One region of the Marinomonas sp. 63XJN7_9_ISO-PGPR-S23-217 genome, then DNA from elsewhere that is predicted to be linked to it. Evidence: predicted binding sites of a transcription regulator. Region 1 holds the regulator's gene; each other region holds the start of a gene.

Region 1 (4,283 bases):
AGGCCGTTGAGGAGGATCGACTCGTTCATGGAAAAAAGCCTTTACCACCTGAAAAAAACAAGGTGGAGAGTCGTGAAATCAAGCAGAGTACGACGGATCCAGAGAGTGGCTATATGGTACGAGATACTAAGCCCAAAGGGTTCTTCTACTTAGATCACCGAACGGTTGATGCACGTTGCAACATTATTACTGACGTACACGTCACCGCAGGCAATGTCCACGATGCTGTCCCTTATTTAGAGCGATTGGACCGAATCAAAGAACGCTTTAAGCTTTTCATCACATCGGTCGGAGTCGATGCGGGGTACTTTACCTCGGCAGTTTGTCATGGGTTAGAAGAACGACATATCTATGCCGTGATGGGCTATCGTCGTCCTAATCACAAGAAAGGCTTCTTCTATAAACGCGAATACAAGTACGACAGGGAACAAGATGTCTACTTCTGTCCGCAAGGTGAAAAACTCATTTACAAAACCACTTCTCGAGAAGGTTACCGTCACTACGACTCAGATAGCCTGATCTGCGCGAACTGCCCAGAAAAGCACCGCTGCACCACAAACAAAAAATCGGTCAAAACCATTACGCGTCATGTTTGGGAAGATAGCAAAGAACGCATCAATGCCCATCGGCTAACCCCATTAGGCAAAGTCATTTATGCCAGACGAAAGGAAACCGTGGAACGAAGTTTTGCCGACGCAAAAGAGCTGCATGGCTATCGATATGCACGATTTCGAGGAACAGATAAAGTAGCTTCTCAATGTCTATTAACGGCAGCCGCCCAAAATATGAAAAAGATAGCCTTAATGCTTAGCTAGAGGCTTTTATTTGTTCAAAAAAATGACGAAATCGATAGTCAGAGCCTTAATAAAAGGCCTCAAAGAGCTCTAAGTAACTAATGAGATATCTTGAGTCACTTAGGAAGGAATGTGAGCAAAAGACTCAGAAAAATAAAACCCCAGCAAAAAACTGGGGTTTATCAGTAACCTGAGGTGGCATTCGCCACCTTTTTTATTGATGCTTTAGACTGCCTCTAGTGAATAAAGGCAAATAGATGATTAATCACCTTCATACGCACACAGATTAAAAACGGGGATGTTTCTATCCTGTAATTTTTGGCTTCCACCTAGATCGGGCAGGTCAATAATAGCGGCCACTTCTTTAACCTCTGCACCTTGGCTCGTTAATAGCTCAATAGCTGCTAATAGGGTGCCACCTGTAGCAATAAGATCATCAAACAATAAAACATTATCGCCAGTTTTTACTGAGTTTTCCTGAATTTCCAACTCAGCGGAACCGTATTCTAAGTCGTACGCTTGTGAAATGGTTTTGCCAGGCAGTTTCCCTTTTTTACGGATCAAAATCAGCGGTTTTTGTAGTTCATATGCCAGTACGGCCGCGATCAAAAAGCCACGAGCATCAATACAAGCGATATGAGTAATATCGCTGGTAATATAGCGATGCACATAAGCATCAACGACCATACGCATGCCTTTTGGGTCGCTAAAAATAGGGGTGATATCTCGAAAGTTGATGCCTGGCTTTGGCCAGTCTTCAACAGAACGAATTAATGACTTAACGTAGAAATCATCATACAGCATAATCAAAGTGCGCCTAGTTTGTAGTTCAAAACTGAGCTATTTTACCACAGTCAGGCGCAACTCCCACGAGTTTTTGCATTTCTGGCAAGTCAATAATGGAAATTTCTTTACCATCTACTTGGATTAATTCGTTTTTTTGAAAGCGTGTGATCACACGACTAACTGTTTCTACTGCTAAGCCTAAATAGTTACCCACTTCACCACGGGACATGGAAAGTCGGAAGGACGTCGCTGAATAACCACGCTTTTTAAAGCGGTTCGATAGGTTAAGAAGGAATGAGGCTACTTTTTCGTCAGCATTCTTTTTGCCCAGAAGTACCATCATTTGCTGATCATCGCCAATTTTACGGCTCATTACTTTGAACATCTGGTGTTTGAGTGACGGGATTTGTGCGGAAAGATTCTCCAAATGACTGAATGGGATTTCGCATACGGTGGTTGTTTCTAGTGCTTTAGCAGAAATAGGGTAGGTATTATCATCGATACCGCTTAGACCAACCAGTTCGCTAGGGCAATAGAAGCCTGTGATTTGTTCTTCGCCTGAAGAGGTAATATTAAAAGTCTTTAGTGTGCCGGTTCTCACGGCAAAGACAGAACTAAAAGGTTGGCCTTGATGGAATAACACCTCCCCCTTCTTTAGAGGGCGTTTTCGCTCAATGATTTGATCTAATCGATTAATATCTTCGTCTGCCAGAGCGATAGGTAGGCATAGCGCACTTAAGCTACAATTTTGACACTGAGAAGATAACTTACTGCTAAAACGTGATTGTGTGTGTGTTGCGGGCATTTCACTCTCCCTAGATTATATTACTTTTGAATACTTGACTACGCTGTTCAAATGTTTGTCAAAAACCATGCATACGCAGCGAATAAGTAATCGTCCCCGATCTGTTACTTTTATAATAGTATCTTCTTGCTGGCTCAGAATTTCAATGATGCCATCCAATTCTAGCTGCTTTAATTTAGCAAGCTCTACTGCGAAGTACTCTTTAAAGCGTATAGTAAACTCTTGTTCTATGGCTTGAAAGCTTAATCTAAATTGACTGATAAGCGTCATAATGACTCGATGTCTAATTCTGTCATCATTATCGCTGATATAGCCTTTCATAATAGGGAGTTGACCGTTTTCAATGCTATTTTGGTAAAGAGACAAGTCAGTATGGTTTTGGATATACACGCCGCTTAAGTTGCTGATCGCGGATACGCCAAAGGCAATCAAATCTGTATCTGCATGGGTGGTGTACCCCTGAAAATTACGTTGCAATTTGCCTTCGTTTTGAGCAATCGTCAACGTATCATCAGGCTTAGCAAAATGGTCCATGCCAATATAGACGTAGCCATTTTCTATTAATGTATCAATGGTCATTTTGAGTATATGCAGCTTCATTTCTGCAGAAGGTAGGTTCTCCTCTGGAATCCGTTTTTGCGCTGGGAACCGCTCAGGTAAGTGAGCGTAGTTAAAGACGGAAATACGTTCTGGTTGTAATCTCAAAACGATATTCAGCGTCTCTTTAAAACCGTCTAGAGTTTGAAACGGTAAGCCATAAATTAAATCGAAGTTAATAGAACGTATACCGAGTTCGCGGCAGTCATTGACGAGCTTTTCAACTATTTCAACAGGTTGTATGCGGTGAATGGCTTTTTGGACCGATATATCGAAATCCTGAACGCCTATGCTGACGCGATTTATGCCCATGGTTGTCAGAAGTGTCAGTTTTGACTTGCTAATCTCTCGAGGGTCAATCTCAACGCTATAGTCCTGACTGCCATTGGTAATCAAAGAAAAATGTCTATTGATTACATCAAATAACTGCTGCCATTGTGACTCAGACAAAAAGGTTGGTGTGCCACCTCCGAAGTGCAGTTGTGTCACCGGACGATCAGCGTCAATCATTAAGCTGCGTAGGCGTATTTCCTCTCCTAATAACTCCACATACTCCTCGCCCTTGTCGTATTGTTTTGTCACAATTTTGTTGCAGGCGCAGTAGTAACAAAGATGAGCGCAAAATGGGATGTGGAAGTAGAGGCTGATTGGGGCGTCTGAAGGCCTTAACATTCTATCGATGAGAGCAATTTTGCTGATGGAGGCATCGAACAACGGAGCTGTCGGATAGGAAGTATACCGAGGGCCTGATAAGTTGTATTTTTGAATGAGTAATGGATCCCAGATCATGATGTTTTCCTATTAAATTTTCTAATGGCAGTTTACTCTTATGGGGATTCTGTTCGTATGACTTGGATCAAGGTTTTAAGGTCAAAATAAAAATCTTGCTAAGTTCAAGAGAGAAACTTTTTATTCAAGTTAAAAAACTCGTTTTTAGTGTTGAGATGAAGCCATGCAAATATTGCCTATCTATCTTGCTCATGGAGCGGGCGTCGGTCACAAAAATAGTGACTTTCTACAACGCATTAGCCAGCAGTTAGGAGAAAAAGGTTGCCCTGTCATACCCGTGACTTTTGCCTATATGCAGGAACAAGAGGCCACTGGAAAAAAGCGTCCGCCGCCACGTTTCGATACATTAATACCAGAATTTGCTGACTACCTAAGTGCCTCGGACCCTCTCATTGTTGCGGGTAAATCGATGGGAGGGCGAGTTGCAACGCAGCTGACAAGTGATAATAGAGTGAAGGGGGTTATTTGCTTTGGTTTTCCTTTTCATCCTCCCGGTAAACCGGAGAAGCATC
Region 2 (4,283 bases), 2.3 Mb from region 1:
AAGGTTGACAGTAATGTGCCATACACTGCTGGAAAGACGCCGTATAACAGTGCACCACCCATCACCATCCAGGTTTCGTTGCCATCCCATACATGTGAGATGGACTGCATTAGATGATCTCTCTCCCCTGGTTTATCGAACCAGGGGTATAAGATGCCAATACCTAAATCAAAGCCATCTAGAGAGACATACATGAAGATAGCAAAGCCTAGAACCAAGAAATAAAATAAGGTTAAATCCATCATTTCTCTCCTTCTGGATGATGATCTTCATGTTTAAGGTTTTTTACCCAAGCAAGGGCGTAACCTGGCGCATTCATACCAATAAGTTGCTTTTCAAGCGTGGCCATTTTGGGTGGCCCTTTGCGGATGAGTTTGCGCATGAAGTACAAGTAAACAAGCCCCAATAAACTGTAGATAATAACAAAGGCGATCAAGGTAAAAAGGACACGCTGTGCGGGCAATGGAGACACCACATCGACGGTACGAACTAGGTTATAAACCACCCAGGGCTGACGTCCCACTTCGGCAACATACCAGCCTGCAATGGTAGAAACGACCCCCATTGGCGTAAAAAACGCCACGGCACGTAAAAACCATTTGTTTTCATACAATCTGCCTTTGCGACGCAATACCAAAGCCGCTAATGCAATCAATACCATACCAATGCCCAAACCAACCATGACGCGGAACGACCAGAATACCAAGGGGGCGTATGGTCGGTCTTCTTTAGGGAAGGCTTTAAGACCTGTGACGGCGCCGTCAAAAGAGTGCGTTAGAATGAGACTGCCCAAATGCGGGATTCCGACTTGGTAATCATTTTGTTCGGTTTTCATATTAGGGATGGCAAAGAGCAGTAAAGGAACGTTGCTCTCTTTTGCTTCCCAAATTCCCTCTATAGCGGCGAGTTTGGCAGGCTGATGTTCTTTGACTTCAAGCCCTGATTGGTCGCCCACTTCTACTTGAACCAGTGTCAACACCAGCAACATCCACATGGTCATGGATAGGCCTTTTTTGGCGAAGTTCGTGTGTTGCTTTTTCAATAAGTAAAAAGCACTCACACCAGCGACCAATAGGCAGGCGGTGATAAACGAAGCCAACAACATGTGGGTAACGCGATAAGGGAAGGATGGATTGAAAATAACATCCATCCAGCTATCTACATGAAACACGCCATTGACGATTTTGTAGCCCGCTGGGGTTTGCATCCAGGAATTGGCTGCCATGATCCAAGTAGCGGATATCCAGGTACCAATTGCCACAACAAGGGTCGAGATGAAATGTACTTTTGGTCCAACCCGTTGCCAGCCAAACAGCATGACACCTAAGAAACCGGCTTCAAGGAAGAAGGCCGTCAGTACTTCGTATACTAAGAGTGGACCAAGCACCGGCCCCGCTATCTCAGAGAATTTGGAAAAGTTGGTACCAAATTCGTAAGACATAACAATGCCGCCAACCACGCCCATACCAAAGGTAATGGCGAAAGGCTTAATCCAAAACTTGGCAAGTTGCAAATAGCGAGGGTCGTGGGTTTTAAGCCATAACCCTTCCCAGATCGCAATCAAGGTCGCTAACCCTATGGTGATGCTGGGGAATATAATATGGAAGCTAACGGTAAAGGCGAACTGCACTCGCGATAGCATCTCAGTGTTTAGATGTTCCATATATTGACCTAATAAAGCAGTGAACTGGAGGATAAGCCCCTTAAAACCTTGGCTTATCCGTTAGGATGTGAACGGTGAATTAAGACTTTTTATTAGACAATTCTTTGATCGCAAGCGGCGCAATTGCCAAGCAAATGATGATGAAAAAAGCGATGATTTCGGTCATAAAAGAAGCATTATTCATGGTGGCTATCCTATTAGTTAAAGAAGTATTGAGATAAATCAATTTATTTGTTCTGCATAGAGCAAAGCCCATGCCAGTCTGTGAATTGTCTTTAACCTTATGAAATATAAGAAGAAAAAATTCATGCTTGATATAGATGTAAACAATGTTTACGATTTTTGTTCTGTTTAGGTGTAAACGAGGTTTACAATGACATTTTCTTTGATGCTCGAAATTGCCATGTTGTTATGCAGCGTATGCGGCCTCTTGGTCGGAGCATGGTTATTATGGCGGGCTCGAAAGCAACACGATCTGCAAGCCCTAGCCGGATTTGCCATTATGATGGCCATTTGGTGCTTTGGTCATGTGGCTATGTTGCAAGGCTATGACGTGCTGGGGGTGAGTATCATCCTAGCCAACCCCTTTATGCCGACTTTCTTTTTGCACTTTGCTATTCGTTTTGTGAACTCGGGACCAGCACAAACCCCTTGGTTAACGCGCTTGTCACAGTCTATTCCGTGGTTTTATGTGGCGAGTGTTGTCGTGGTGCTATGGAGCTGGTGGATACAAGGCGGTGCGTCGACCAAAACCTTGCAAGTGGATTCATTCTTCATTTTTACCCGCAGTGGCATTGGAAACTTGGTGTACACCGTGTTATTGGGGGTATTGGCTCATGGGGTCTTGTTATATGGCTGGTATCGACATAAAGGCAATAAGCGCCGCTCGATTTTAGCTATGTTTGGCGTTGGTGCCTGGGGGTTATTACTTGCGACCAGTTTTGTTTTCCCCTCGTTTGGTATTGGCTGGTTTCCTTACCCAATGCTCTTACTGCCGACTTATTTGCTCTTGCTAGTCTATGCGGTGGTGCGCTATCAAATTTTAGCCGTGAATGCCTTCGCTAACCGCGCCTTGCTCTGGGTCGCGATGATGTTGGTCATTTTATGCTTGATTGCCGTCATCAGTGTGGTGTCCGGACGCCTTGGATTACAGGCGTTAGCCAATGTACCTAGCTGGCAACTTTGGCTCTATTCCTTGGTGGTTGTACTGCTTGCCACACTGCTTTACCAACCGCTGAGTCGTCTGATCTCCCGTTTGATTTACCCAGGTGCGGCGCTTAATGAAACCGTCCTAGAAACCTGGTCTACCCAACTCAACCAGGCTCAAGATTGGCAAGAGCTAGTGAAAATTGGTGAACACTTACTCTCACGACAGATAAGACACCGTGTGTTGATTCGTTTAAACATTCCTTCTCTTCTTGAGCTTAATGCACACACGGAAGGAGGGCTTTCTTTGGCTGTCTCTCGAGGAGAGAACGGTTGGCACTATAGCCTTGTTGGATGGGGCGATACCAGTCCAGGAATGCGCTTGAGCGCCGAGGTGTTTGGCTCTTTATTTTCGACCAGTTGTGGCTTATTGGAGCGCTCACTGGCTCTGGCCGAAGCCGAGCGAAAACGTTCAGACGAGAAGCATTTAGTGGAGCTTGGGGGCTTGTCGGCAGCCATGGCCCATGAGTTGCGTAATCCCCTCAATATTATCGCCATGGCGGCTTACGATACGCCTTCCGACATTCGTCAACATATCCAGACGCAGTTAAAACGTGCAGACCGTTTGGTCAGTGATATGTTGGTGTATTCAGGTGGACTGTCACTGCAACCCGTTTCGATATCACTAGGAAATTTGATCCAAGATATGTTGGCGCAAACCGAGTTGGGAGGAATCCAATGGGATATGGAGATTGAAGAGAACCTAGTGCTAGAAGCCGATCCCCAGCGGCTGCAACAAGTGTTCAACAATTTAATTGATAATGCGGTGTCTTTTTTGCGCAACCAACCGAATCCTCGCTTGCGGATTACCGCGAAAACGGTGAACGCACAGTTTGTACAGATACGAGTACATAATAATGGGCCTGGGATAGATACGTCGTTACAAACGTCTTTATTTCAGCCATTTGTGACGAAACGAGCGGGGGGCAGTGGGCTGGGACTCGCCATTGTTCGACGGATAATTGATGCGCATCATGGTGAGATTCAACACAGAAACGATCTCGGCTGGCCAGTGACATTTGAACTCAGCCTTCCCTGTTCCCAATCTAATAAACAATCAGTATCAACAACGGATGAAATCTATGGCAACCAATAAAATACTTTTAGTGGATGATGAACCAGCTTTTCGTGAATTAGCGGGTCGTTGGTTGACTAGGCAAGATTATGAGGTTCAAGGTGCGGGGACGTTGGATGAAGCCCGTGCGGTGCTGGCCTCGTTTGATGCCGATTTAGTGCTGTTGGATCTTTCCATGCCGCCACACTTTGATCCGCAACTTACTTTGGAGTCCATGGCGGATTTTGAGGGCCGCCCAGTGATTATCATTACTGGCAATGCGGATCGAGAGCTGGCTTTGAAAGCGGTGTCCCTTGGTGCATGGGATTTTATCGCTAAGCCAATTGACCCTGATATGTT
Region 3 (4,283 bases), 1.4 Mb from region 1:
AATATGAAATGTTGCAGTTCTGGTATAACAAAGCTAATAAGGCTGAGCGTAAAGCTTTTCAGGTTTGGTTGCTTCAATAAAATGAAATAATAGCTTAGGTGATAAACGCCAATGCGCTTGTATAAAAAGCCCTGTTTTGACAGGGTTTTTTTATATCTAGGTAGAATAGTGGCTTACGTTGTGTGTACAAGGAGCAAATGTGGTTCTCATTCCTGTGATTTTAGCGGGGGGAAGTGGCGAGCGATTATGGCCGTTATCTCGTCACCATACCGCCAAGCCGTTTATTGACTTATTCGGTTCTACTTATACGCTTTTTCAAGAAACCTTGTTACGCGTGCAGGGGCTATCTGAGCATGCGCCTATCATTGTTTGCAATGAGGTGCATCGTTTCTTAGTGGCTCAACAGCTACAAGAGCTCAGCATAAAAAATGCCTCTATTATGCTGGAGTCTGTGGGGCGTAATACAGCACCAGCTATTACATTGGCGGCGCTAGAAGCTAAGCGACGACATCTGCAAGACAATGACTCGGAGCAAGAGTGCATCATGCTAGTGCTGCCTGCAGATCACCTTATTAAGGATCTGGATGCTTTTGGTGAGGCCATCAAGCAAAGCATTGAAGTAGCCCAAAAGGGGAACTTGGTGACCTTTGGTATAGAAGTTACCCGACCTGAAACGGGTTATGGCTATATTCAGTCACTGGATGGCACATCCGTTACTGCCTTTGTTGAAAAACCAGATAAAGACACTGCTCAGCGTTATTACTCATCTGGAGAGTATCTTTGGAACAGTGGCATGTTTGTTTTTAAACCAGAGTGTTACTTAACTGAATTGGCATTACATCAAGCACAGATACATCAGTCGGTGAGCTTGGCTTATCAGGAGCGTAAAGAAGACTTAGATTTTATTCGTGTTGATGAAGCGAGTTTTTCGACCTGCCCCAATGAGTCCATTGATTATGCGCTTATGGAAAAAACCGAACGAGCCAAAGTGATTGCTTATAAGGGCGATTGGAGTGATGTAGGATCTTGGGAGGCACTATTCGACCACGCTGAGAAAGATGAACGTCATAATGCTCTAATGGGGGATGTGATGCTTGAAACTACCTCAAATAGTTTGGTCAGAGCAGATAGTCGTTTAGTGGCAACGGTCGGCGTTGACAATCTGGTGGTGATTGAAACGGCAGATGCCGTTTTGGTAATGGATAAGCAGCACTCACAAGGACTGAAGAAAATTGTGCAACGTATTCAGGCTAGTGGTCGTGAGGAGCATCGTTTTCATAAAAAAGTGCATCGTCCTTGGGGGAGTTATGAAGTTATGGCGATGGGTGAGCGTTACAAGGTGAAGCGTATTGTCGTCAGGCCAGGGGGAAAACTCAGTGTGCAGATGCATTACCATCGGGCTGAGCATTGGGTTGTGGTCTCTGGTTCGGCTAGAGTTTACAAGGGTGATGAAAGCTTTCTTCTCTCGGAGAATGAGTCCACCTATATTCCTTTAGGGGAAACTCATTCTCTTGAAAACCTAGGAGAGATAGCCCTAGAACTGATCGAGGTACAGTCTGGAGGCTACCTTGGCGAGGATGATATCGTTCGATTCCATGATCACTATGGACGTTAAAGCATGGTCTTTTTACGCCATTTTGGTAAGGTGCTTGCTGAATCTCTGGTTGAATTTATCGTTCACAATTAAGGCTAATAGGATGATTGAACCGCCAATAGAGAGCCGCAGTATGTCGGCATTATGGTTCCAAAAAACCACATTGACAAAAATACCAGCAGGAATCAGTAGATTATTGGCAACGGCTAAGGTTCCCACATTGACCATTGTCGCCCCTTTGTTCCAAGCGAAATAACCGACTCCTGAGGCGATGGTACCGAGATAAACCAGGATGCTCCATTGTAAAGGGGTGGTGGGGAGTTTGTTGATATTCCCCAGCATTAAGAAACAAGGAATCACTACGGCAAGAGCACCAAGAAAGAACCAACCAAATACTGTGCGTTGGGGGAGGTCTGGACGCTCTTTGGCGATGATGCGCTTATAGCCCACTTGACCAGCGGCAAAGCATAAATTTGCTCCTTGAACGATCAAAAGACCTTTTATGTATCCATCATTCACTTCTTGGTAGCGAATGGCGACGGCACCGAGAATGGCAAGTAAGGCACTGATAATAAAGCCAATATTCAAACGGCGGTCTAACAGATCATTCAGTAAGGTGACGTAAATAGGTGTCATGACGGTAAAGAGTAAGACTTCGGGGACCGTCAAAAAGAGAAAGGATTGATAGTAAAAACCGTACATGATGCCAAGTTGCAATGCGCCACACACCATGAGCTGTAGTGCTACTTTGGCTTCAATTTGACGTAATTTCAAAAAGGGTAAAAACACCAAGGTCGCAAGTGATACTCGCATTAATACAGAGAACCAGGCATCAACTTGCCCGGCAAGATAGACACCGATTAAGCTAAAGGAAAAAGCCCACAACAGGGTGACGGCAAGTAGTATTGGCATGAATCTGGTTTCCAGTGTGATGATGGCGTAAGTTTACCGATTTCAGTGTATTAGGTAAATTAGTAAACTCATAATTTTTTTTAGGTTTACTGGCTGTTTTTTCAAGCTTGGAAAAAGAGATATGAGCCTCGGCTGTATGACAAAGAGAGATGATGAATCGATGTTTTCTGGGTTATCAAGTTGTATTTTATTGATCTGGGTGGGTATTTCTTATCTATAAAAAAGCTGGGAAAGAGAAAAATTGATCTAGATTAATATTTTAATGTTAGATCCTTGTTACTTTTCTTGTCATTGAAACTTTGTTTGATCAAGAAAAAAAGGAATCTATCATGAAAGCTTTACTACCTGTGGCTCTTGTTTCTGCTCTTTGTTCTACCGCTGCTTTGGCGCATCAAGCTGGCGATTTCTTCGTTCGTGGTGGTGTTGCTACCGTGATGCCAAATGAAAGCAGTGATGACGTTGCTGTAAGTGATAACCAAGAACTAAAAATCAGTAACGATACTCAATTGGCTGCCACATTGACTTATATGATAACTGATAATATTGGGGCTGAGTTGTTGTTGGCGACGCCTTTTAAACATGATGTATCTACTTCTAAACTTGGAAAAGTGGCAGAAGTTTCTGAACTACCGCCTTCTTTAATGGCACAGTATTATTTTGGCAAGTCAAACAGTGATATTCGTCCTTATGTCGGGGCGGGTTTAAACCACACAGTATTTTTTGATGCGAAAGGCAAAGGAGCGTTAGCTGGCACGAATGTAAGTGTCGATGGTACTTGGGGGCTTGCTGCACAAGCGGGTGTCGATATGAAGATTAGTGATAAACTGTTTGCCAACGCTTCTGTTTGGTACATGAATATTGATACCGATGTTCATACAGCTGTTGGTACAATCAGTACTAAAGTAAACCCTCTTGCTGTTATGGTGGGTGTTGGTTATACCTTCTAAGCAGTCGTTACACAGTTAAGTCTGGAAACCCTGATACTCGAAAGAGGTCAGGGTTTTTGTTATCAGAGCTTTGTTGATTTTAATCTATTCCGCCACAAGATGTTGTATTACGTATTGATATGTAATTCTCGCTACATCTTTTCACTAATTCTATAACGAGAATATGCCGGTTCTGTTTCATACTTCCTTTACTTTTTTATGGGGGTGGGAGCGTATTCTTGACCCGACGCAAACGAAATTTTATCTGCTATGGCGTCTTTTTCTCTCTGTTATGTATTGGCGCGTTTTTTACCCAACAAACAGAAGATATTAAGCGTAAAGAACAGGCCGCATTGATTCAGGAAGTTGCGGTCTCACAGGCTCGTGTCATTGAACGTCGTCTGCTTAGCGCATTATCCGCCACGTATTTTTTAGCGCTGGAGCGAAAGAGCTTAGACTCTCCTGAACGCTTTGCTGATTATGCCCATCATATGATTGAGTCCATTGGAGGAATATCCAACTTACAGCTGGCACCTAATGGTGTGGTGTCAATGATTTATCCATTAAAAGGTAATGAAGCCGCCTTAGGGCACGATATTTTAAAAGATGATAAGCATCGAAAAAGTGTGCTTGATGCCATTAGAAATAAAACTCTCACTTTAGATGGCCCGTTTAATTTGACTCAAGGAGGGGAAGCTATCACTGGCTATAATCCGGTTTTTATCGAAAACAATGGGGTTGAAGAATTTTGGGGTGTCATTTCTGTTCTGATTAATTTGGATGGTTTGATCAAGGCAAGCAGTTTACCCACTCTTGAAAAGAAGGGGTTTCGTTATCAGCTTAGCTATTTT

What was found. The regulator FNR, encoded in region 1, switches genes on or off when oxygen is low (the NO sensors DNR and NnrR bind a similar motif). The targets are predictions, from matches to a motif close to TTGATNTANATCAA.
Region 2: the regulator FNR is predicted to act here: its motif matches at 1,876-1,889, upstream of AC0VYI_RS23430 (cytochrome ubiquinol oxidase subunit I).
Region 3: the regulator FNR is predicted to act here: its motif matches at 2,748-2,761, upstream of AC0VYI_RS19450 (OmpW family outer membrane protein).

What each region holds. Positions count from the first base shown of each region.
Region 1 is NZ_CM149678.1:2,766,079-2,770,361, reverse strand. It holds gene AC0VYI_RS12935 (IS1182 family transposase) at 1-815, shown strand, start outside; gene AC0VYI_RS12930 (adenine phosphoribosyltransferase) at 1,056-1,598, opposite strand; gene fnr (fumarate/nitrate reduction transcriptional regulator Fnr) at 1,624-2,385, opposite strand; gene hemN (oxygen-independent coproporphyrinogen III oxidase) at 2,401-3,771, opposite strand; gene AC0VYI_RS12915 (alpha/beta family hydrolase) at 3,935-4,283, shown strand, end outside.
Region 2 is NZ_CM149678.1:5,051,232-5,055,514, reverse strand. It holds gene cydB (cytochrome d ubiquinol oxidase subunit II) at 1-245, opposite strand, end outside; gene AC0VYI_RS23430 (cytochrome ubiquinol oxidase subunit I) at 242-1,663, opposite strand; gene AC0VYI_RS23425 (ATP-binding protein) at 2,037-3,965, shown strand; gene AC0VYI_RS23420 (sigma-54-dependent transcriptional regulator) at 3,952-4,283, shown strand, end outside.
Region 3 is NZ_CM149678.1:4,140,768-4,145,050, reverse strand. It holds gene AC0VYI_RS19465 (YccT family protein) at 1-80, shown strand, start outside; gene AC0VYI_RS19460 (mannose-1-phosphate guanylyltransferase/mannose-6-phosphate isomerase) at 200-1,615, shown strand; gene AC0VYI_RS19455 (carboxylate/amino acid/amine transporter) at 1,628-2,506, opposite strand; gene AC0VYI_RS19450 (OmpW family outer membrane protein) at 2,836-3,453, shown strand; gene AC0VYI_RS19445 (bifunctional diguanylate cyclase/phosphodiesterase) at 3,672-4,283, shown strand, end outside.